DNA from 3 places in the Streptomyces sp. BB1-1-1 genome. Region 3 is predicted to be linked to each of the others. Evidence: riboswitches for the same ligand, from Rfam matches in the RefSeq annotation. Region 3 holds a riboswitch; each other region holds the start of a gene.

Region 1 (7,730 bases), 3.8 Mb from region 3:
AGCACGGTCGTACCCAACCGGCCGAACAGCTCCCGTAGTTCGACGACGAGGCGCTCCCGCAGCGAGCGGTCGAGCTGGCCGAGCGGCTCGTCCAGCATCAGCAGGCGGGGCCGGGGCGCGAGGGCGCGGGCCAGCGCCACCCGCTGCTGCTCACCGCCGGAGAGCGCGGCGACGGACCGGTGCTCGGCGCCCGGCAGCCCGACCAGCTCCAGCAACTCCCCCACCCGCTCCCGCTGTCCGGCGCGGGAGGCGCCGCGCATCCGCGGTCCGAAGGCGATGTTTCCGGCCACGTCCCGCTGCGGGAAGAGCTGGTGGTCCTGGAACATCAGCCCGACCTCGCGCTTGTGCGCGGGCACCCCGGACTGGTCCCGCCCGTCCAGCGTCACCCGCCCGGCGTCCAGCGGCTGGAGCCCGGCGACCGCCCGCAGCAGCGTCGACTTGCCGCTGCCGCTGGGCCCGAGCACGCACACCACCTCGTGCTCGGCGACCCCCAGGTCGACGGCGTCGAGCACGGCCCGCCCGCCGAAACGGACGGTCGCGCCTTCGAGGCTCAGCAGCATCCGTAGAACTCCCGCATCCGTAGAACTCCGCGCATCCCTAGAACTCCCCGCTCCGGTCGGTCCGCAGCCGCTCCAGCACCACCAGGGCCACGGCGCACACCAGCATCAGAATCGTCGACAGGGCCATCGCCTGGCCGTAGTTCATGTCCCCGGGCCTCCCCAGCAGCCGCGCCACGGCCACCGGCAGCGTCGGGTTGTCCGGCCGCGCGATGAACACGGTCGCCCCGAACTCTCCGAGCGACACCGCGAAGGCGAACCCGGCCGCGACCAGCAGTGCCCGCCGCACCATCGGCAGGTCCACCTCCCGCCACACCCGCCACGGCGACGCCCCGAGCACCGCCGCCACCTCCCGCAGCCGTACGTCCACCGCCCGCAGCACCGGCAGCATGGTCCGTACGACGAAGGGGACGCCGACCAGCGCCTGCGCGAGCGGCACGAGGATCCAGGAGGCTCTGAGATCCAGCGGGGGTTCGTCCAGCGCGATCAGGAACCCGAAGCCGACCGTCACGGCGGACACCCCGAGCGGCAGCATCAGCAGCGCGTCGAAACCGCGTACGAAGCGGCCCGCGTCGCGGCGGGTGAGCGCGGTGGCGGCCAGCGCGCCGATCACCACGGCGATGGCGGTGGCGGCGACGGCGTACTGGAGGCTGTTGCCGATGGCCTCGATCGGCGGGACGAGGAAGGTGCCGCCGTCCTCCTGGGTCAGCGCCCGGTAGTAGCCGAACCCGGGCGCACCGAGCGACCGCTCGACCAGCACGGCGAGCGGCAGCACCAGCAGCACGGCGACGGTGACCAGGACCCCGGCCAGCAGCGCCCACTGCCCGGTCCCGCGCGGCCGGCGCGCGGTCGTGGCCGCGTCCACCAGCCGCAGGGCCGTCTCCCGCCGCCGTACCGTCCAGGCGTGCACGGCGAGGATGGCGGCCACCGCGCCGAACTGGATCAGCGTCAGCACGGCGGCCGTGGACAGGTCGAAGATCTGCGAGGTCTGCCGGTAGATCTCCACCTCCAGGGTGGAGAAGGCGGGTCCGCCGAGGATCTGGACGACGCCGAAGGAGGTGAAGGTGAACAGGAACACCATCAGCGCGGCGGCGGCCACGGCGGGCGCGAGCGCGGGCAGCGTCACCTGCCGCCAGGCCTTCAGCCGCGAGGCGCCGAGCATCCGCGCGGCCTCCTCCTGCCGCGGGTCGAGCTGCGACCAGAGGCCGCCGACGGTGCGTACGACGACGGCGTAGTTGAAGAAGACGTGCGCGAGCAGGATCGCCCACACGGTGGTGTCCAGCCGTACGCCCCACAGCTCGTCGAGCAGCCCGCCGCGTCCGACCAGCGCCAGGAACGCCGTACCGACGACGACCGTCGGCAGCACGAACGGCACGGTCACCACGGCCCGCAGAACCTGCTTGCCGGGGAAGTCGAACCGGGCGAAGACGTACGCGCCGGGCAGTGCGACGAGCAGGGTGAGCGCGGTGGAGGCCAGCGCCTGCCAGGTGGTGAACCACAGCACCTGCTGTACGTCGGACTGGGCGAGCACGTCCCCGATCCGCCCGAACCGCCAGGATCCGTCGATCTCCAGTCCGCGCGCGACGATCGCGGCGACCGGGTAGGCGAAGAACACCGCGAAGAACGCGACGGGCACGGCCATCAGGGCCAGCCGCGCCGCGCTCCCGCGCGAAGTCCTGGCCTTGCCTACTTCAGTACGAGTGAGGTCCACGACTTGACCCACTGGTCGCGATTGCCGGCGATCTTCGCCGGGTCCATGGTCTGCGGGTCCTCGGCCTGCGGCCCGAACTTCCGGAACGCCTCGGGGATCCGCGCGCCCTCCCGCACCGGATAGACGAACATGTTCAGCGGCATGTCCTCCTGGAACTCCTTGCCGATGAGGAAGTCGAGGAGTGCCTTGCCGCCCTCGGTGTTCTCGGCGTTGCCCAGCAGGCCCGCGTACTCGACCTGACGGAAGCAGGTGCCGGTGGCGACGCCCGTCGGCGCGGTGTCGGGCTGCGGGTCGGCGTAGATCACCTCGGCGGGCGGGGACGAGGCGTAGGAGACGACGAGCGGGCGGTCGCCCTTGGCCTTCTTGCCGCCGGACGAACCGGAGAACTCCTCGTTGTACGCCTGCTCCCAGCCGTCGACGACCTTGACGCCGTTCGCCTTCAGCTTCTTCCAGTAGTCCTGCCAGCCGTCGTCCCCGTACTCGGCGGCGGTGCCGAGCAGGAAGCCGAGACCGGGCGAGGAGGTGCCCGCGTTCTCGGTGACGAGCAGGTCCTTGTACTCGGGCTTGATCAGGTCGTCGAAGGAGTCCGGCGGGGTCAGCTTGTGCTTGCTGAAGTACGCCTTGTCGTAGTTGACACAGATGTCGCCGGTGGTGACGGGCGTGACCCGGTGCTTATCCTGGTCGGCCCGGTACTCGGGGCGGATACGGTCGGAGCCCTTCGCCTCGTACGGCTGGAACAGCCCGTTGTCGAGCGCGCGGGACAGCAGCGTGTTGTCGACGCCGAAGAAGACGTCGCCCTGGGGGTTGTCCTTGGTGAGGATGGCCTTGTTGACGGCCTGCCCGGCGTCGCCGTCCTCCAGCACCCGGACCTTGTAGCCGGAGCTCTTCTCGAAGGCGGCGATGACGTCCTTCGAGGCGGCCCACGAGTTGTGGCTGACGAGGGTCACGGTCTTGGAGTCGCCGGAGCCCTGGCTGCCGCCGTCGGACGACGATCCGCAGGCGGCCAGGCCGCCGACCATGCCGAGCCCGACGGCAAGGACGGTGGCCCTCTTGGTGATGCTCACTGAATTCCTCCTGGGTGACCAGGAGAAGACGCGGCCCCGCCCGGAACCCTGGCGAGGGTCCCGGGCAGGGCGCAACAGCTCGAGTGGTGACCGATCTCCCTACCCAGAATGACCTGGGCCAGGTTCGGAGGGTCTGCGGCCGGTGCCGCACTCTCAGCGCTGTGGCGCTCCCCTGTCGGAATATGAAGATGTGGTTCCGGACGTACTTCCGTATGAAGTTGTCGTACGACGGTGTACGACGCCGGTCAGGTTACCGCTCGCTCGCGGCGAGCTGACCACACGCCCCGTCGATCTCCTGACCACGGGTGTCCCGGATCGTCACCGGCACACCGTGCGCCGCGATCGCCTCGACGAACGCCTTCTCGTCCTCGGGCCGTGAAGCGGTCCACTTCGAGCCGGGCGTGGGGTTGAGCGGGATGAGGTTGACGTGCACGGGCCTGCCCTTGAGCATCCGCCCGAGCCGGTCGCCGCGCCAGGCCTGGTCGTTGATGTCCCGGATCAGCGCGTACTCGATCGACAGCCGCCGGCCCGACCGCTCCGCGTACTCGAACCCGGCGTCCAGCACCTCACGCACCTTCCAGCGCGTGTTGACCGGGACGAGGGTGTCGCGCAGCTCGTCGTCGGGGGCGTGCAGCGAGATGGCGAGGCGGCACTTGAAGCCCTCGTCGGCGAAACGGTGGATCGCCGGCACGAGGCCGACCGTGGAGACGGTGATGCCGCGCTGGGAGAGCCCCAGTCCGTCGGGCTCGGGGTCGGTGAGGCGGCGGATGGAGCCGACGACGCGGTTGTAGTTGGCGAGGGGCTCGCCCATGCCCATGAACACGATGTTGCTCAGCCGGGCCGGTCCTCCGGGGACCTCACCGTCCCGCAGGGCGCGCATCCCGTCCACGATCTGGTGCACGATCTCGGCGGTGGACAGATTCCGGTCCAGACCCGCCTGCCCCGTGGCACAGAACGGGCAGTTCATACCGCAGCCCGCCTGGGAGCTGATGCACATGGTCACCCGGTCCGGGTAGCGCATGAGGACGGACTCGACGAGCGTCCCGTCGAACAGCTTCCACAGCGTCTTGCGGGTGGTGCCCTGGTCGGTCGACAGGTGCCGCACCACCGACATCAGCTCGGGCAGCAGCGCCTCCCGGAGCCCCTGGCGCGAGCCGGCGGGGATGTCGGTCCACTGCTCGGGGTCGTGCGCGTACCGCGCGAAGTAGTGCTGCGAGAGCTGCTTCGCACGGAACGGCTTCTCGCCGATCGCGGCGACGGCCTCCTTGCGCTCGGCGGGCGTGAGGTCGGCGAGGTGCCGCGGCGGCTTCTTGGCTGCGCGGGGGGCGACGAATGTGAGTTCTCCGGGCTTAGGCATGACTCAACCAGTGTCGCAGATCGACTTGGGTGGCCTGCCTGCGGGAGACCAGGCCCGGCGTGACCGAGCGCCGGCAGATCCCGCGGCGCCGCATCGCCGCTTGACCTGGACCAAACTTGAGCTTTTAGGCTCCGTTCAAGACCGCGGGAACGATCCGCAGAAACGATCCGTAGGAACCGATCAACGTGCCTTTTCGAGGAGGTTCGCCATGAGCGAGCACACAGCCCACTTCGAGATCCCCGACCGCTACCGCTATGCGGTGATCCCGCACATCATGGTCGACGACGCCGCCGCGGCGATCGACTTCTACCAGCGGGCGTTCGGCGCCCATGAGAACTTCCGGATCGATGCTCCGGGCGGTGGGATCATGCACGCCGAGATCACCATCGGGCGGTCGACGCTGATGCTGGGCGACTCCAGCGTGGACGAGGCGGAGGCCGCCTCCTTCGCCGCGCCGGCCTCGCTGGGCGGGGGCACGTCCGTCACGTTGCACGTCTTCGTGCCGGACGTGGACAGTCTGGCGGAGCGGGCGGAGGCCGCCGGCGCGGAGATCCTGCAGCCGCCGAAGGACATGTTCCACGGTGACCGCACCGTCATCCTCAAGGACCCTTCGGGCCACATGTGGGTGTTCCTGACCCACATCGAGGACGTCTCGGAGGAGGAGCTGCGGCGCCGCCTGACCGCTGCCGGGTGACCGCGATGGCCGTAGGCGCGGTGACCGGAACGGATAGCGAGAGGCCCGCCGCCCAGGGGACGGCGGGCCTTACCCGTCAGGACAACGACCGGGCCGTCAGCCGGAACCGACGAAGATCACCAACAGCAGCCACACCACCGGCGCCGTCGGCAGCAGCGAGTCCAGGCGGTCCATGATGCCGCCGTGGCCCGGGAGCAGCGTACCCATGTCCTTGATGCCGAGGTCCCGCTTGATCATGGACTCGCCGAGGTCGCCCAACGTGGCGCTGACGGCGACCGCGAGGCCGAGCAGCAGGCCCTGCCACCAGGTGCCGTCGTCGATCATGAACTGCATGCACAGCGCGCCGGCCACCATCGCGAACGCCACCGCTCCGAGCAGGCCCTCACGGGTCTTGCCGGGACTGATGCGCGGGGCGAGCTTGGTCTTGCCGAAGCGCCAGCCGACGGCGTAGGCGCCGGTGTCGCTGACGACCGTCAGCAGGAGGAAGGTCAGGACGCGCCGCGAGCCGTCGTCCGCCATGAGCATCATCGCGACGAACGTGGCCAGGAACGGCACGTAGAACGCGGCGAAGAGCCCCGCCGTGACGTCCTTGAGGTAGCCCTCCGGCGGCTCGGTCATCCGCCATACGAGGACCGCCAGCGCCGTGAGCGCCATGGCGACCCACGCGCCCTCGGCACCCCGCACATACCCGGCGACCACCATCGCCGCGCCGCCGATCGCGAGCGGCACGAGGGGCGCCTTGATGCCCTTGCGCTCCTCCAGCCGCTTGGTCAGCTCCCACAGGCCCACCACGACGGCGACCGCGACCACACCGACGAAGACGGCCTTGACGACGAACAGCGACGCGACGATCACCGCGCCGAGCCCGACGCCGACCCCTATCGCCGCACCCAGGTCGCGCCCCGCGGTCTTCTTCTGCGGCTGCGGCTGCGCCGGCTGGGGGGCGTCGGGCATGGGCTCCGGATTCTGCGGCACCGCCGCATACGGCTGCGCCGACGGATTCTCTCCGCGATACGTCTCGTCGCGGAACGGCTCGTCTCGGAACAGGGGGCCGCTCAGCCGAGCGGCCCCCTGGCCGTCATCCTGGTCTCCGCCGTGTTCGGGTACGTCGGGCACGATGGGCATGGGGCGAGTCTGCTGCGCGTAATGCGCATCGTACGCGGGACCCGCCGGGGCAGCCCCCTGGACAGGCCCCTGGTCGGACGCCCCCCAGTACCCGGCTTGTGGCGGCGCTCCCCAGGAAGAGTCGTTCATCAGACCTCGAGCAGCTCCGCTTCCTTGTGCTTCAGGAGCTCGTCCACCTGGGCGACGTACTTGGCGGTGGTGTCGTCGAGCTCCTTCTCCGCGCGGCGGCCCTCGTCCTCGCCGACGTCGCCGTCCTTGACCATCTTGTCGATGGCGTCCTTGGCCTTGCGGCGCACGGAGCGGATGGAGACCTTGGCGTCCTCGGCCTTGCTCTTGGCGACCTTGATGTAGTCGCGGCGGCGCTCCTCGGTGAGCTCGGGGAACACCACCCGGATGATGTTGCCGTCGTTGCTGGGGTTGACGCCCAGGTCGGAGTCGCGGATCGCCTGTTCGATGTTGCGCAGGGCGCTCTTGTCGAAGGGGGTCACCACGGCCATGCGCGGCTCGGGCACGGAGAACGAGGCCAGCTGGTTGATCGGCGTCAGCGCGCCGTAGTAGTCGGCCACGATCTTGTTGAACATCGCCGGGTGCGCACGGCCGGTGCGGATCGCGGCGAAGTCCTCCTTGGCGACCACGACGGCCTTCTCCATCTTCTCCTCGGCCTCGAGGAGGGTCTCTTCGATCACCACTTGCTCCTGCGTGTCTTGAGTAGGCCCGGCTGCGGTTCCCTGTCGGGCCGGCGGCCGGCTGCGTCGCGTTCTTCCTGCACGGTTCCCGACCGGCGGGACATTGTCCATCCCCCGGCCCGGCCCCGTCCCGTCCGTCCCCCGGACAGGTGGCGTCCGCGGACAGGGGGTGCTTCTCCGGTCAGTCCCGGGTGCCTTGGTCACCCACAAGCGTGCCGATCTTCTCACCCTTGACGGCGCGGGCGATATTGCCCTCCTTCAGAAGCTCGAAGACCACGATCGGGAGGCTGTTGTCGCGGCAGAGCGTGACGGCTGTCGCGTCGGCGACCTTCAGGTCACGGGTGATGACCTCGCCGTACCCGAGCGCGTCGAACTTCACGGCGTCCGGGTTTGTCTTCGGGTCGGAGTCGTAGACCCCGTCCACGCCGTTCTTGCCCATGAGCAGCGCCTCGGCGTCGATCTCGAGGGCGCGCTGGGCGGCGGTGGTGTCGGTGGAGAAGTAGGGCATGCCCATACCGGCGCCGAAGATGACCACG
Region 2 (7,730 bases), 1.8 Mb from region 3:
AGGACGAGGTGTACTTCGTGGTGAGCGGGCGGGCCGCGATCACCGTGGGCATGGAGACCACCCAGGTCGCCCGCGGCAGCGTGGTGTACGTGCCGGCCGGGGTCGCCCACAAGTTCCATCACATCAGCGAGGATCTGCGGGTTCTGGTGGTGTTCTCTCCGCCCGAGAGCTGAGCCGCGACCCCGGGATTCCCTAGGGGACCGGTCAGGGGGAGACAAGGGGTGCGAGGGCCCTGCCCGGGCCCTCGCGGCCCTAGCATCGGGTGCAGGACATCAGATGACCCCAGAGGGACCCCGGGCCGTCGAAGGGCCCGGCACTCGAACGGGCGGAGAGGTAAGGACGAGGGCGATGCGAGAGATCTTCACGGGACTGCCGTGGTGGGTGAAGTGGATCGCGGTGCCGGTCATCGCCCTGGTCGTGTTCGGCGGGCTGATCGCCAGCGTGGTCGGCTTCGTGATCGGACTGCTGTTCAAGCTGCTGGTTTTCGTCGCGCTCGTCGGCGGACTGATCTACGTCGTACGCAAGTTCATGTCGAGTTCGTCGTCGCGCAGCGACTGGTGAGAGCCGTGGGACACCGGTGGCGGTAACAGGAATCACCGGTTCCCTCGCGCGAGGGAAGTTTCCGGGACGGGCCGTCGGCGGGCGGTGACCGGCGAATAGAGTCCGGAACTCCACGCGGGGGCGACCCCGCGAGTGGCGTACACCCCCACCCGTGTCCCCCGCACGGGCTGCCCCCTCGCGTTCCGGGAGTGACTCTTGGCCACGGCTGACACCGGGTTCGTTCCACTGCACGCACTGCCCGTGCAGCCCCATTCGACGTCTCGGACACCGCCCGCGGTTCCCTCCGCGGGTCCTCCGTCCGCGACCCTCATCAGCTCCGTGCAGCGGGCGATGCGCCTTCTGGAGTGCGTCGCCGAGCACGCGTACGGAGCCCCCGCCAAACAACTGGCCCGTGAGACGCGGCTGGCGCTCCCCACGGCGTACCACCTGCTGCGCACTCTGGTGCACGAGGGATATCTGCGCCGCGAGAAGGGCCTGTTCTTCCTCGGCGAGGCAGCCGAGCGGCTCAGCAGCAGCGGAGCCGAGCAGAAACGTCGCAGCACCGTGGTCGACGCGCTGGCGCGCTGGCGCGATGCGATCGGTGTGCCCGTGTACTACGCCATGTACCGCGACGGCGAGATCGAGATCATGTGCGTCTCCGACACCCCGGGCAATCCGGCGGTCGAGGAGTGGGCGGACTTCCGCGAGACCGGGCACGCGCACGCGATCGGACAGTGCCTGCTGTCCCAGCTGGACGAGGACGCCCGCCGCGACCACCTGGACCGCTACCCGGTGCAGCCCGTCACGCCGTACACGGTGCGTGATGGCAATGCCCTGCTGAAGCGTCTGGAACGCATGCGGCGGATGACGCCGGTGACCGAACGCCAGGAGTACGCCCTGGGGACGGTCTGCGCGGCGATCCCGATCACCGTGGGCACCACGGCCGCGACGATGGCCATCTCCCTGCCCCTCCACCAGGCCGACCGGCTGCTGCCCGCGGCGAAGCGGTTGCAGGACGAGGTGGGCCGGCTTCTGGGGTCGCTCGCGATCTCTATCAGTATCTGAAAACTCACTCCTTGTGATCTGGTGTGTACGTTAAGCAAGATGCCACCAGTGTTAGAGGTTTGATTCCCGGCCAGTCGACGGCGAATGACGGGGTAGGCAATGGGCGAGTCCGTACAGGCAGAGGTCATGATGAGCTTTCTCGTGTCCGAGGAGCTCTCTTTCCGCATTCCGGTGGAGCTGCGCTACGAGACCTGTGATCCCTATGCCGTGCGACTGACCTTCCATCTGCCCGGGGATGCGCCGGTCACCTGGGCTTTCGGCCGGGAGTTGCTGGTCGACGGGGTGGGCCGGCCGTGCGGTGACGGTGACGTGCGCATCGCCCCCGTCGATCCCGAGCCGCTGGCGGAGGTGCTGATCCGGCTTCAGGTCGGCAGCGACCAGGCGCTGTTCCGTTCGTCGGCGGCGCCGCTGGTGGCGTTCCTCGACCGGACCGACAAGCTGGTGCCGCTGGGGCAGGAGGGGGCGCTCGCCGACTTCGACGCCCACCTCGACGATGCCCTGGACCGCATCCTGGCGGAAGAGCAGAGCGCGGGCTGAACCGTTACGGCAGCTCTACGACGGTGGCGTAACGCTTCGCCGCGATCGGCTGCCGATGGGTCAGCGCTTACGCCGACGGCCCCGCCCGCGTACGGGAGCCGCACCGGTACCCGGCGTCGTCCCGGCGGCCTGTGCCGCCGGTGCGCCGGTCGGTCGGTCGGCCGATACGACGAGGGCCGCGAGCGCCGTGGTGACCGGAACGGATGCCACCAGGCCGATCGAGCCGACCAGCGTGCGCACGATCTCCTCCGCCACCAACTCGCTGTTGGCGACCGTCCCCACCCCGCTCTGCGCGATCGAGAACAGCAGCAGCAGGGGCAGCGCGGCGCCCGCGTAGGCGAGGACGAGCGTGTTGACGACCGAGGCGATGTGGTCGCGGCCGATCCGGATGCCCGCCCGGTACAGCCCCCGCCAGCCCATCGTCGGGTTGGCCTCGTGCAGTTCCCAGACCGCCGACGTCTGGGTGACCGTCACGTCGTCGAGCACACCGAGCGAACCGATGATGACTCCGGCGAGCAGGAGGCCGCTCATGTCGATCGTCGGATACAGGCCGTGGATGAGGCCGGTGTTGTCGTCCGTGTTGCCGGTGAGCGCGGCCCAGTCGATGAACAGCGATCCGAGCACACCGATCAGCAACAGCGAGATCAGGGTGCCGAGCACCGCGACGGACGTACGGGCCGACAGGCCGTGGCACAGATACAGCGCGATCAGCATGATGGCGCTGGCCCCGACTACCGCCACGGCCAGCGGGTTCGACCCCTGCAGGATCGCGGGCAGGATGAAGAAGTTCAGCAGCAGGAAGCTGATGGCCAGCGAGATCAGGGCCATGAGGCCCCGCAGCCTTCCGACGACCACGACGGCGAGCGCGAAGATGCCGGCGAGCAGGGCCAGCGGCAGCCCGCGGTTGATGTCGGTCACCGAGTACTGCAGGTCCTTCGGTGCGGAGGGCTCGTAGGCGACCACCACCTTCTGGCCCTCGTGCAGCTGCCGCGACTGGTCCGGCTGCACGATCTCGGTGAACGTGAGGCCCTTGTGCTTGCCGGTGTCGACGCGGATCGTCGCCCGCTTGCAGTCGCCCTGCGCCTGCTGCACCGCGGAGGAGCCCTCGGCAGTGGAGGTGTCGCCGGTCGGGGGGACGCCCGAGGCGTTGACGGACTGACAGCTCAGCTCGACCACCTTGGTGACGGTGGCGTCCTGCGTCTGCCGGTCGAAGCCGACCCCGGTGCGTTCGTGCGGCGGCGCACCGCCCGGCCACAGCAACGCGAGCCCGACCAGCACCGCCGCGGCGAACGGGATGAGGACCGCGGCGATGACCTTCCGCAGATGCCGGGAGACGGGCGCCGCCGGTCCGTGACTGTGGGAGTGCCCGTGCCCACCCGGACCGCCGTGCCCACCCGGACCGCCGTGCCCGCCGGAATCGCCGTGGCCGCCGCCCGTGTCGTGTCTGCCGCCGCCCGCGCCGTGAGCGCCGGAGGGGGCGGGGCCGGCTCCGTGGCCGTTGCCGTCCTCGGGGCCCGGTCCGCGGCGGGGCTCGTGCGGCGGAAACGGTGGATGCTGCGGTGTGGTCACCGACCGATCATCGCAAGAACCAGGGGGGCCCTCTGTTCACCGCGCCCGAATTGACGCTAGCGTGGGGGCACCTTTGTACACGCGGGAGCTCGGAGCACCGGGCTGAGAGGGCGCTGACCTCCGTCCCAGCGATGTTTCACGGGAAACGTCACCGAATCCGAGTGATGTATCCCACGAAGCGTCGACAGACGGAAGCCGCTGCGTCGACCGCCGAACCTGTTACCGGGTAATGCCGGCGTAGGGAGTAGGTCTCATGACCATCAAGGACGCACGCACGCCTGCCTCCACGCAGAACTCCGCCCAGGAGGAGACCGCGGAGGCCGGGAAGTCCATCGGCTGGCACAAGGCGTACGTCGAGGGTTCGCGCCCCGACCTGCGCGTGCCGGTTCGTCAGGTGCACCTCACCAACGGGCAGTCGGTCACGCTGTACGACACGTCGGGCCCGTACACCGATCCGCTCGTCGACACCGATGTCCGCAGGGGGCTGCTGCCGCTGCGGGAGAACTGGATCATCGCCCGAGGAGACACCGAGGAGTACGCGGGCCGTCCCGTCCGTCCCGAGGACGACGGAATCAAGCACACCTCTCCGCGCGGCGGCCTGCGCAACCTCGACGCCGTCTTCCCCGGACGGCCGCGTCAGCCGCGCCGGGGGAGGGACGGCAACGCGGTCACGCAGCTCGCGTACGCACGCCGGGGCGAGATCACGCCGGAGATGGAGTACGTGGCCGTCCGGGAGAACGTCTCGCCGGAAGTGGTCCGGGAGGAGATCGCGGCGGGTCGTGCCGTGCTGCCCGCCAACGTCAACCACCCGGAGATCGAGCCGATGATCATCGGCAAGCGGTTCCTGGTGAAGGTCAACGCCAACATCGGCAACTCGGCGGTCACGTCCTCCATCGAGGAGGAGGTCGACAAGATGACCTGGGCGACCCGGTGGGGTGCCGACACGGTCATGGACCTGTCCACCGGCCGCAACATCCACACCACCCGCGAGTGGGTGCTGCGCAACTCCCCCGTCCCCATCGGCACCGTGCCGCTCTACCAGGCCCTGGAGAAGGTCGACGGCCGCGCCGAGGAGCTGACCTGGGAGATCTACAAGGACACCGTCATCGAGCAGGCCGAGCAGGGCGTGGACTACATGACGGTTCACGCGGGCGTGCGCCTGGCGTACGTACCGCTGACCGCGAACCGCAAGACGGGCATCGTCTCGCGCGGCGGCTCGATCATGGCGGCGTGGTGCCTGGCGCACCACAAGGAGTCGTTCCTCTACGACAACTTCGAGGAGCTCTGCGAGATCCTCGCCGCCTACGACGTCACGTACTCCCTCGGCGACGGCCTGCGGCCGGGCTCGATCGCGGACGCCAACGACGAGGCGCAGTTCGCGGAGTTGCGCACGCTCGGGGAACTCAACTCGATCGCCAAGCGTTTCAACGTACAGACCATGATCGAGGGCCCGGGCCATGTCCCGATGCACAAGATCAAGGAGAACATCGACCTTCAGCAGGAGATCTGCGATGAAGCTCCGTTCTATACGCTCGGCCCGCTGACGACGGACGTCGCGCCGGCGTACGACCACATCACCTCCGGCATCGGTGCCGCGATGATCGCCTGGTGGGGCACGGCCATGCTCTGCTACGTCACGCCCAAGGAGCACCTGGGCCTGCCCAACCGTGACGACGTCAAGACCGGCGTCATCACCTACAAGATCGCCGCCCATGCCGCCGACCTCGCCAAGGGTCACCCAGGTGCGCAGGAGTGGGACGACGCGCTGTCGGACGCCCGTTTCGAGTTCCGGTGGGAGGACCAGTTCAACCTGGCCCTCGACCCGGACACGGCACGGGAGTTCCACGACGAGACACTGCCGGCCGAGCCCGCCAAGACGGCCCACTTCTGCTCGATGTGCGGTCCGAAGTTCTGTTCCATGAAGATCTCGCAGGACATCCGACGTGAACACGGAGGCAGCAAGGCCGAGATCGAGGAGGGCATGGCCCAGAAGTCGAAGGAGTTCGCGGCGCAGGGAAACAGGGTGTACCTGCCGTTGGCCGACTGAGTCCCTGCTCCGGCGTCACGCGCCGGGTCTGCCCTCTCCCCACCGGGGGGTGCGTCTCGGCAGACTGGGCGCATGACAGCCACCTCCCTGAGCAAGGGTGCCAATCTCGCCGTCGACTCCCCCGCGGTGCGCGTCGAACTCGTCTGGTCCGCCGGGCCGGGGGTGCCCGAGGTCGACGCCTCCGCGCTGCTGCTCACCTCGGCCGGACGCGTGCGGGACGACGGCGACTTCGTCTTCTACAACCAGCCCCGCCACGCGTCCGACGCGGTGAGGCACCTGGGCAAGCAGGGCGGCTCCGGTGCCGGCGCGGGCGTCACGACCGACGCCGTCGAGGTGGACCTGCGCTCGGTGGAAGCGGCCGTCGACCGCATCGTCCTGTGTGCCTCGGCGGACGGCGGGACGTTCGGCCAGGTCCCGGGGCTGTCACTGCGGCTGCTGGACGCCGGGACCCGCACCGAACTGGCCCGGTTCGACATGGCGGCCGGGACGGAGACCGCCCTGGTCGGCGGCGAGCTGTACCGGCGTCAGGGGAAGTGGAAGTTCCGCGCGGTCGGGCAGGGTTACGCCTCCGGTCTCGCGGGTGTGGCCACGGACTTCGGCATCACCGTGGACGACGCTCCCCCGGCGGCCGCGCCCGCCGCCCCGGCGACCCGGCCGACAGCGGCGACCCGGCCGACCCCGCCGATACCGCAGGCGCCCATGCCACCGGCCCCGGCCCCGCCGGCAGCACAGCCGCCGCCCGCAGCGCCGACCGCGCCACCGGCGCCCACCGGTGCGGGACCCCGCCTCACCAAGGGGGAGGAACACCTTCCCGTCGACATGCGCAAGCGATTGTCCCTGCGCAAGGAACAGGTCGCGGTCAGCCTGAGCAAGCACGGGGCGGCCGGGGTCACCGCGCGCGTCGTCCTGGTCCTGGACGCCTCCGGGTCCATGTCCTTCCTCTACTCCAAGGGCGTGGTCACGGACGTCGTGGAGCGGATGGCCGCCGTCGCCGCGCAACTGGACGACGACGGTGAGATGCAGGCATGGACCTTCGCCTCGACCCCGGCCCGGCTGCCCGACCTCCGCCTCGGCGAGCTCCCCGAGTGGCTGCGGCTGCACGTACGCGTGGGGGAGATCAGCCTCTTCCGTCGCGGCAGGAAGAAGGGCCTGCACCCCGAGCAGGTCGACATGCGGGCGGTCGGCATCCAGAACGAGGAACAGAAGGTGATCGCCGAGGTCCGGGCCTACGTCCGGGACAACCCGGCGTCGGCTCCCACCCTGGTGCTGTTCTTCTCCGACGGAGGCGTCTACCGCAACGCCGAGATCGAGCGGGAGCTGCGGGAGGCGGTGGAGGAGCCCGTCTTCTGGCAGTTCGTGGGGCTCGGGCGGGCCAACTACGGCGTGCTCGAGCGCTTCGACACCCTGCCGGGCCGCCGCGTCGACAACGTCGGCTTCTTCGCCGTGGACGACATCAGCACCGTCCCGGACCCGGAGCTGTACGACCGACTGCTGTCCGAGTTCCCGTCCTGGATCACTGCCGCCGGCCGGGCGGGCATCCTCTGATCCGCTGCCCGCCCGGGACCGGTGGCTACTCGGGCCGGTGTTCCGGGCCGCCGAAGTCCGGGCTGCTGTAGTCCGGGCTCGAGTAACGCGGACGCGGACCCGCCTCGGGACCGCCGTCCGGGCTGGTGAACCCAGGCCGGCCGTAACCGAGGTGCGGCATACGGCTGGTCGGCGCCGCCGGTGCCGTACGGTGCAGTGCCGTGGCGCCCGGCTCGGCGAGTGCCTCCCGGAGGAAGGGCAGGATGCCGCGCTCGAGCAGGGCTTCGTGCCAGGCGTCCCTGGCCCGGACCACTTCCTCGTCGAGTTCGCCGTAGAAGCCGGACTCGGCGGAGGGGCGGTTGCGCAGCGCGGTGAGCAGCAGCCCCACTCCGGCGACGAGGATCGCCACCGCGGTGAACGCGCCGAACACCCATCCGGTGGTGAGCAT
Region 3 (7,730 bases):
TCGCCGCCGTGGCGTACGGGACCGCGGACCGTCGTGGCCGCCGGGGGCCGTGGGGCGCGGCCCGTACGCCGGGCGGGGTCTGTCAGGTCAGACGGCGAGCGCCTGGGCGCGGCGCTTCACCTCCGTGCCGCGATTCTCGCTCAGCGCCTGGGCGGGCGTGCCGGGCAGGGTCTCGTCGGGCGTGAAGAGCCACTCCAGCATCTCCTCGGCCGTGAAGCCGTCGTCCCGCAGCAGCGTCAGGGTCCCGACCAGGCCCTTGACGACCTTGTCCTCGTCGATGAAGGCCGCGGGGATGTGCAGCGCGCGGTTCTCACCGCGCCGTACGGCGATGAGCTGGCCTTCCTTGATCAGCTGGCGTACGCGGGTCACCTCGACGCCGAGCATCTCGGCGATGTCGGGGACGGTGAGCCAGGCAGGCACGAGAGCATCGATCTTTGCGTCAATCTCGGTCACGTCTCAAGCCTGCCATCTGGCACTGACAGTCGGAAACCAGACCCGTCCGACCCGGGCCGCCGCACCCGGGCGGAGGGCTACACCGTCGCCGCCTTGAGCGGCCTCGCCGGGTCGGCCAGCAGCCGCGGGTCCATCGTCGTGCCCGCCTGGATCACGCGTTTGCCCTGGGCCAGGTCCCGGGGGCGGCCCACCGCCAGCAGGGCGACCAGGCGGTCCTGGCGCAGCCAGCAGACCGTCCAGGCGGGTCCCGAGGGGTCGCCGCGCCACAGGGCGGTGTCGGCGGCCGTGTGATGACCGGCGTACTGGACGAAGCGGCCGAACTGCTCGGACCAGAAGTACGGCACCGGGTCGTAGGCCACCGGGGCCTCGCCGACGGCGGCGCCGATGATGTTGGCGGCGACCGTGCGCGGGCCCTGGAGGGCGTTGTCCCAGTGGTGCACCAGCAGCCGCTCGCCGTAGCGGCCGGACGGGAAGGACGCGCAGTCGCCGACCGCGTAGACGTCCGGGACGGAGGTGCGCAGGCGGTCGTCGGCCAGGACGTCGCCGTGCGCGCCGAGGTCGATGCCGGAGCCGGCGAGCCAGGCGGTGGCGGGCCGGGCTCCGATGCCGACGACGACCGCGCCGGCGGGCAGCCGCGATCCGTCGTCGAGGACGACGACGTGGCCGGGCTCCCCGGGTCCGCCGGGCCCCCCGGGACCGCCCGTCTCGACGCGCTCCACGCGCGCGTGGGTGCGCAGTACGGCGCCCGAGTCGGCGTACCAGCCGGTCATCGGCGCGGCGACCTCGGCGGGCAGCGCACCGGCGAGGGGCCGGTCGGCGGCCTCCACGACGGTCACCGCGCAGCCCGCCTCGCGCGCGGCGGTGGCGAACTCGGCGCCGATCCAGCCCGCGCCGACGACCACGATGTCGTGCTGCCGGGCGAGCACCGGCCGCAGTCGTTCGGCGTCGTCCAGGGTGCGCAGCAGGTGCACTCCGGGCACGCCCTCCGCGCCGGGCAGCCGGATCGGTTCGGCGCCGGTCGCGAGGACGAGGAGGTCGTACGGCACGGGTCCGTCGGAGGTGTCCAGGACGTGCGCGCGGGGGCGGACGCCCAGGGCCTCGCAGCCGAGCCGCAGGGTGATGCCGAGTGCCTCGAAGTCGACGTCGAAGGCGGAGCCCTCGGCCGTGCCGAGCAGGACGGCCTTGGACAGCGGGGGACGGTCGTAGGGCTGGTGCGGCTCCGCGCCGATCAGGGTCACGGTGCCGGTGAAGCCCTGCTCCCGCAGGGCGACCGCGGTCTGCACGCCCGCCATGCCGGCGCCCACCACGACCACGCGGCGCTCCGCGTCCGCTCCCCGTTCCCGGGTCTGCTCCTGCGTCTGCTCGCTCACCTGATCACCTTAGACACCGACGATTCGTCAGTCAGTGCTCGTGCGCGGTGACCTGCTCCACAACGCTCGTCCCGCTGCCCCGCCGCGACTCCCACTCCCAGGTCTCGTCCAGGCGCACCCGCCCGTCCGGCAGCTCGGCGACGGTCGACACGCAGTGTCCCGACGACGTGCTTCCGTCGGTCTTGAGCTGCACGTACCGGAAGTCGAGGCGGTCGCCCTCCCTGGTGCCCACCAGACGTCCGCGGACGACGTCACCGCCCGCGTACTCGGCCCATACGGCGCCGTCCTGCTCGTGGTAGGTGAAGCGGGTGCGCGTACCCACCTGGCCGGGCGCCTGGTCGGCGACGGGGGCGAGAACGAGACCGTCGAGTGAACGCGCCACGGGCGGAGGCTCCCTTACAAGTGCGATGCGCTGCGGGCTAGGGTGGCCAACGTAAAGCACTCGCGGGAGCCCGGACGCACCGGGCTGAGAGGGAGGCTGGCGGCCTCCGACCGTACGAACCTGATCCGGGTCATGCCGGCGAAGGGAGGGGCTGGACGCCCATGTCGTCACCACCGACTTCTGCTTCCGTGTCCGGAGTTGCCGCGAGGGCCGCGTCGTCGCGTACGCCGGACGTCCTCGTCGTCGGCGGCGGGATCATCGGCCTGGTCACCGCCTGGCGGTCCGCGCAGCGCGGGCTCGCCACGGCCCTCGTGGACCCCGAGCCGGGCGGTGGGGCCGCCCAGGTGGCCGCCGGGATGCTGGCCGCCGTGACGGAGCTGCACTACGGCGAGCAGACGCTGCTCGCGCTGAACCTCGCCTCGGCCCGCCGCTACCCGGAGTTCGCGGCCGAGCTGGCCGACCTCACCGGCCACGACCTCGGTTACCGCCGGTGCGGCACCCTCGCCGTCGCGCTGGACGCCGACGACCGGGCCCACCTGCGGGAACTGCACGCGCTCCAGCAGCGCTCGGGCCTGGACTCCGAGTGGCTGTCGGGGCGCGAGTGCCGGCGCCTGGAGCCGATGCTCGCGCCGGGTGTGCGCGGGGGCCTGCGGGTGGACGGCGACCATCAGATCGACCCCCGGCGCCTCGCCGACGCGCTGGTGGCCGCCTGCGAGCGCGCGGGCGTCGTCTTCCACCGGGTGTGGGCCGACCGGCTCACCGTCGGGCGCGGCGGCGAGCGGGCGACGGGTGTCGTCACGGCCGACGGCACCGCGCTGGAGGCCGGGCAGGTGGTGCTGGCCGGGGGCAGCCTGAGCGGACGGTTCACGGGCGTCCCGGAGGACGTGCTGCCGCCGGTGCGGCCCGTGAAGGGGCAGGTGCTGCGGCTGACGATGCCGCGGGCGCACGGGCCGCTGCTGAGCCGGACGGTGCGTGCCGTGGTGCGCGGCAACCCCCTCTACCTGGTGCCCCGGGAGAGCGGCGAGCTGGTCGTCGGCGCCACCAGCGAGGAGCTGGGCTGGGACACGACGGTGACCGCGGGCGGCGTCTACGAGTTGCTGCGCGACGCCCACGAGCTGGTCCCCGGCATCACCGAGCTGCCGCTGGCGGAGACCCGGGCGGGTCTGCGTCCCGGGTCCCCGGACAACGCCCCGCTGCTCGGCCCGACCGGGCTGGCGGGCCTGCTGCTGGCCACCGGGCACTTCCGCAACGGCGTCCTGCTCACCCCGGTCACCGGCGACGCCATGGCACACGCCCTGACCACCGGGGAGCTGCCGGCCGAGGCCCGCCCCTTCACCCCCCGGCGCTTCGGCGCCGCTCCCGCACTCCAGCGACTCTCGGAGCAGCCCGCATGAACATCTCCGTCAACGGCGAGCCGCGCCAGGTGGCTCCCGGCACGGCCCTGGACGCCCTGGTGGGCACGCTCACCGCGGCGCCGTCCGGTGTGGCCGCCGCCCTGAACGAAACCGTCGTCCCGCGCGCGCAGTGGCCCGCCACCGCGCTGGCCGACGGCGACCGCGTCGAAGTCCTCACCGCCGTCCAAGGAGGCTGACCATGGCCGACGATCCCTTCGTCCTCGGCGGTACGTCCTACGGGTCCCGCCTGATCATGGGCACCGGCGGGGCGCCCAGCCTCGACGTGCTGGAGCGCGCGCTCGTGGCCTCCGGGACCGAGCTGACGACCGTCGCGATGCGGCGTGTGAACGCCTCGGTGCACGGGTCCGTGCTGTCGGTGCTGGAGAAGCTCGGCATCCGGGTGCTGCCGAACACGGCCGGCTGCTACACCGCCGGGGAGGCGGTCCTCACCGCCCGCCTCGCGCGCGAGGCCCTCGGCACCGACCTCGTGAAGCTGGAGGTCATCGCCGACGAGCGCACCCTGCTGCCGGACCCGATCGAGCTGCTGGACGCGGCGGAGACGCTGGTCGACGACGGGTTCACGGTGCTGCCGTACACGAACGACGACCCGGTCCTGGCGCGGAAGCTGGAGGACGTCGGGTGCGCCGCGATCATGCCGCTCGGTTCGCCGATCGGGTCGGGGCTGGGCATCCGCAACCCGCACAACTTCGAGCTGATCGTGGAGCACGCGCGTGTGCCGGTGATCCTGGACGCGGGGGCCGGTACGGCGTCGGACGTGGCGCTTGCGATGGAGCTGGGGTGTGCGGGTGTGATGCTCGCCTCGGCGGTGACGCGGGCGCAGGAGCCGGTGCTGATGGCTGCCGCCATGTGTTCCGCGGTGGAGGCCGGGCGGCTGGCGCGGCGGGCGGGGCGGATTCCGCGGCGGCGGTTCGCCGAGGCGTCTTCTCCTGCGGAGGGCTTGGCGGTGTTGGATCCGGAGCGGCCCGCTTTTCGGTAGCCCTGGGTTGTCCTGCCGTTTCGTCTCCCACCCACGCACCACCCGTTTCCAGTCGGACAAGAGGTGGGCGTCGCCCGTGGGGGTGCGTCGCCGTCGGCGGCCGGCCGCGCGTGGGAAGCGTCACAGGTGCGCTGCAGTACCGCCCCCGTTCGTCGGCGGCGACGCCGGGTGTCCGTGGTGGCTCGTAGACTCACCTGCGTGGACACGACCCTTCAGGACCCTCTCGTCGGGCAGGTGCTCGACGGCCGGTACCGCGTCGAGGCGCGGATCGCGGTGGGCGGGATGGCCACGGTCTACCGGGCCGTGGACACCCGCCTGGACCGCGTGCTCGCGCTGAAGGTGATGCACCCGACGCTCGCGACCGACGCCACCTTCGTGGAGCGGTTCATCCGCGAGGCGAAGTCGGTGGCCCGGCTCGACCACCCCAATGTCGTGCAGGTGTTCGACCAGGGGGCCGAGGGGGCGTACGTCTACCTGGCCATGGAGTACATCGCCGGCTGCACCCTGCGTGACGTGCTGCGCGAGCGCGGGGCGCTGCGGCCGCGGGCCGCGCTGGACATCCTGGAGCCGGTGCTGGCCGCGCTCGGGGCCGCGCACCGGGCCGGTTTCGTGCACCGGGACATGAAGCCTGAGAACGTCCTGATAGGCGACGACGGCCGGGTCAAGGTCGCCGACTTCGGCCTGGTCCGGGCCGTGGACACGGTCACCAGCACCACCGGGTCCGTTCTCGGCACCGTCTCCTACCTGGCGCCCGAGCAGATCGAGCACGGCGCCGCCGACCCGAGGGTCGACGTGTACGCCTGCGGCGTCGTCCTGTACGAGATGCTGACCGGCGGCAAGCCGCACGACGGGGACTCCCCCGCCCAGGTGCTCTACAAGCACCTGCACGAGGACGTGCCGCCGCCGTCGGCCGCCGTGCCGGGGATGGCGTACGAGCTGGACGAGCTGGTCGCCTCGGCGACCGCGCGCAACCCGGAGATCCGGCCGCACGACGCCGTGGCGCTGCTCTCACAGGCCCGCCAGGCGCGCGGGGCGCTGAGCGCGGACCAGCTGGACGCGGTGCCGCCGCAGGCGCTCGCCGCGGAGCACGACAACGCCGAGGACCGCACGAGCGTGATCCCGCGCGCGCTGACGATGCCCCGGCCGCTGCCCGTCAACGAGGACGAGGCCGAAGCCGGCGGCCACGGTGACGCCGGATTCCCCGCGGACGGGGTCAACCGCACCAGCCGGCTGGCGCCGCCCCGGCGCCGCCGGCCGGAGCTGCGGCGCGGCCCGCTGACGATCGTCGTGGCCGTACTGCTGGTACTCGGTCTCGGCACGGGCGTCTGGTACATCAACTCCGGCCAGTTCACCAAGGTGCCGCCGCTGCTGTCCAAGACCGAGGCGCAGGCCCGGGACCGGCTGGCGGACTCCGGGCTGGACGCCGGCACGGTCCGGCACGCCTACAGCGACACCGTGGAGCGCGGCAAGGTCATCAGCACCGACCCGGGGGTGGGCACCCGCATCCGGAAGAACGACTCCGTGTCGTTCACGATCTCCGACGGCCCCGACACCGTGAAGCTGCCGGACGTCCAGGGCTACAAGCTGGACCGGGCCCGGACCCTGCTGAAGGACGAGGGGCTGGAGCCGGGCATGGTGACCCGGGCGTTCAGCGACGAGGTCCCCAAGGGCTTCGTGATCTCCACGAAGCCGAAGACGGGCACCACGGTGCGCTCGGGCTCGGCGGTCGCCCTGGTCGTCAGCAAGGGCAGCCCCATCGACGTCCCGGACGTCACCGGCGACGACCTGGCCGACGCGCGGGCCGAGCTGACGGAGGCCGGCCTGAAGGTGAAGGTCGCCGAGGAGCAGGTGAACTCCGAGTACGACAGGGGGCAGGTCGCCCGGCAGACGCCGGACCGGGGCAGCCGCGCCGCCGAGGGCGACACGGTGACGCTCACGGTGTCCAAGGGCCCCGAGATGATCGAGGTCCCGGACGTGGTCGGCGACAGCGTGGACGACGCCAAGCGGACGCTGAAGGACGCCGGCTTCCAGGTGGACGAGGACCGCGGTCTGCTCGGGCTGTTCGGCGACACGGTGAAGGACCAGTCGGTCGACGGCGGGGACACGGCTCCCAAGGGGTCGACCGTCACCATCACGATCCGCTGACGAGGCGGCCCGCCGGCCGGGGGCGGGCGGGGCCGGCCGTCGCGCGCCGCGAGCGGTCGAACGAGCCGAACAAGTGGTCAACCAGCCCCGTATCAAGGGCTCTTGCCCTCTCTGCTTCCCACGGCGGGGACCGCTACTATGGCGGCTCCGCAGACGGTCGGGGCCTGCGGCGGCGGACGGGGGGAGGGCGTCTTGGGGGCGGAACCGGTCGTGCGGACGGCCGTCACCGACGACTGGCAGGTGAGCATCCTCGGCCCCGCCGGGAACCCGGTCGGCGGCGGTGTCATCGTCCCGCCCCGCTACGTTCTGACCTGCGCCCATGTCGTGACGTCGGCCATGGGCGGACGGCTCGGGGACGACCCGCACGCCACCGTCACGGTGACCCTCAGCAGCGGACTGAAGCTCACGGGCTCCCCGGGTGGCGGGCACCGCTACACCGGCGGGAGCCACCACGAGGACGTCTCGGTGCTCACCCTGCACGGCGATCTGGGGCAGGCCAACGGCCAGTTCCCCACCTCGCACGCCCACCTCTCCACCGGCGCCTATGCCGCCAAGCGGCCGATGCAGGTCTACGGCTACCCGCAGGGCCAGCCGCACGGAGTGTGGGCCGACTGCCTGATGGCCGGGCGGGGCGGCCCGGAGTCGGCGCTGATCCAGCTGAACGACGCGCCGGACACCGGCCGCAGGGTGGCCCGCGGATACAGCGGCTGCGGGGTCCGGGACGCCGCGACCTCCCGCGTCGCCGGGCTCGCCGTACTGCGCGACAAGTCGCCGGAGGCCGGCGTGACCTGGATGATTCCGCTGGAGCGGCTGGCCCGCGACTGGCCCCCCTTACGGGCGGCGCTGGCCCTGTCCGGCGACCGCCTGCCGCCGCCCGCCCCCGGGCCGCCGGACCCGGACGACGGCCCGTTCGACGACGAGGCCATGGACGACCTCTACCGGCTGCTGCTCGACGGCCGGCTCACGATGCCCGGGCTGGTGGCGCTGCG

The links. Region 3 has a riboswitch for thiamine pyrophosphate ahead of thiO (glycine oxidase ThiO). Riboswitches for the same ligand answer to the same signal wherever they lie in the genome.
Region 1: another riboswitch for thiamine pyrophosphate. It lies ahead of RI578_RS11325 (thiamine ABC transporter substrate-binding protein); the one in region 3 lies ahead of thiO (glycine oxidase ThiO).
Region 2: another riboswitch for thiamine pyrophosphate. It lies ahead of thiC (phosphomethylpyrimidine synthase ThiC); the one in region 3 lies ahead of thiO (glycine oxidase ThiO).

Annotation. Positions count from the first base shown of each region.
Region 1 is NZ_CP134203.1:2,473,656-2,481,385, forward strand. Features, by position in the region: gene RI578_RS11315 (ABC transporter ATP-binding protein) at 1-560, opposite strand, end outside; gene RI578_RS11320 (iron ABC transporter permease) at 598-2,199, opposite strand; gene RI578_RS11325 (thiamine ABC transporter substrate-binding protein) at 2,244-3,332, opposite strand; TPP riboswitch at 3,411-3,516, opposite strand; gene rlmN (23S rRNA (adenine(2503)-C(2))-methyltransferase RlmN) at 3,583-4,689, opposite strand; gene RI578_RS11335 (VOC family protein) at 4,898-5,383, shown strand; gene RI578_RS11340 (phosphatidate cytidylyltransferase) at 5,480-6,637, opposite strand; gene frr (ribosome recycling factor) at 6,637-7,194, opposite strand; gene pyrH (UMP kinase) at 7,376-7,730, opposite strand, start outside.
Region 2 is NZ_CP134203.1:4,463,056-4,470,785, forward strand. Features, by position in the region: gene RI578_RS20525 (cupin domain-containing protein) at 1-173, shown strand, start outside; gene RI578_RS20530 (DUF5326 family protein) at 349-561, shown strand; gene RI578_RS20535 (IclR family transcriptional regulator) at 892-1,605, shown strand; gene RI578_RS20540 (SsgA family sporulation/cell division regulator) at 1,705-2,142, shown strand; gene RI578_RS20545 (YibE/F family protein) at 2,203-3,711, opposite strand; TPP riboswitch at 3,783-3,972, shown strand; gene thiC (phosphomethylpyrimidine synthase ThiC) at 3,965-5,758, shown strand; gene RI578_RS20555 (VWA domain-containing protein) at 5,831-7,303, shown strand; gene RI578_RS20560 (hypothetical protein) at 7,329-7,730, opposite strand, start outside.
Region 3 is NZ_CP134203.1:6,287,023-6,294,752, reverse strand. Features, by position in the region: gene RI578_RS28810 (Rv2175c family DNA-binding protein) at 88-453, opposite strand; gene RI578_RS28805 (FAD-dependent oxidoreductase) at 531-1,745, opposite strand; gene RI578_RS28800 (hypothetical protein) at 1,855-2,205, opposite strand; TPP riboswitch at 2,258-2,369, shown strand; gene thiO (glycine oxidase ThiO) at 2,367-3,599, shown strand; gene thiS (sulfur carrier protein ThiS) at 3,596-3,796, shown strand; gene RI578_RS28785 (thiazole synthase) at 3,799-4,596, shown strand; gene pknB (Stk1 family PASTA domain-containing Ser/Thr kinase) at 4,795-6,741, shown strand; gene RI578_RS28775 (trypsin-like serine protease) at 6,934-7,730, shown strand, end outside.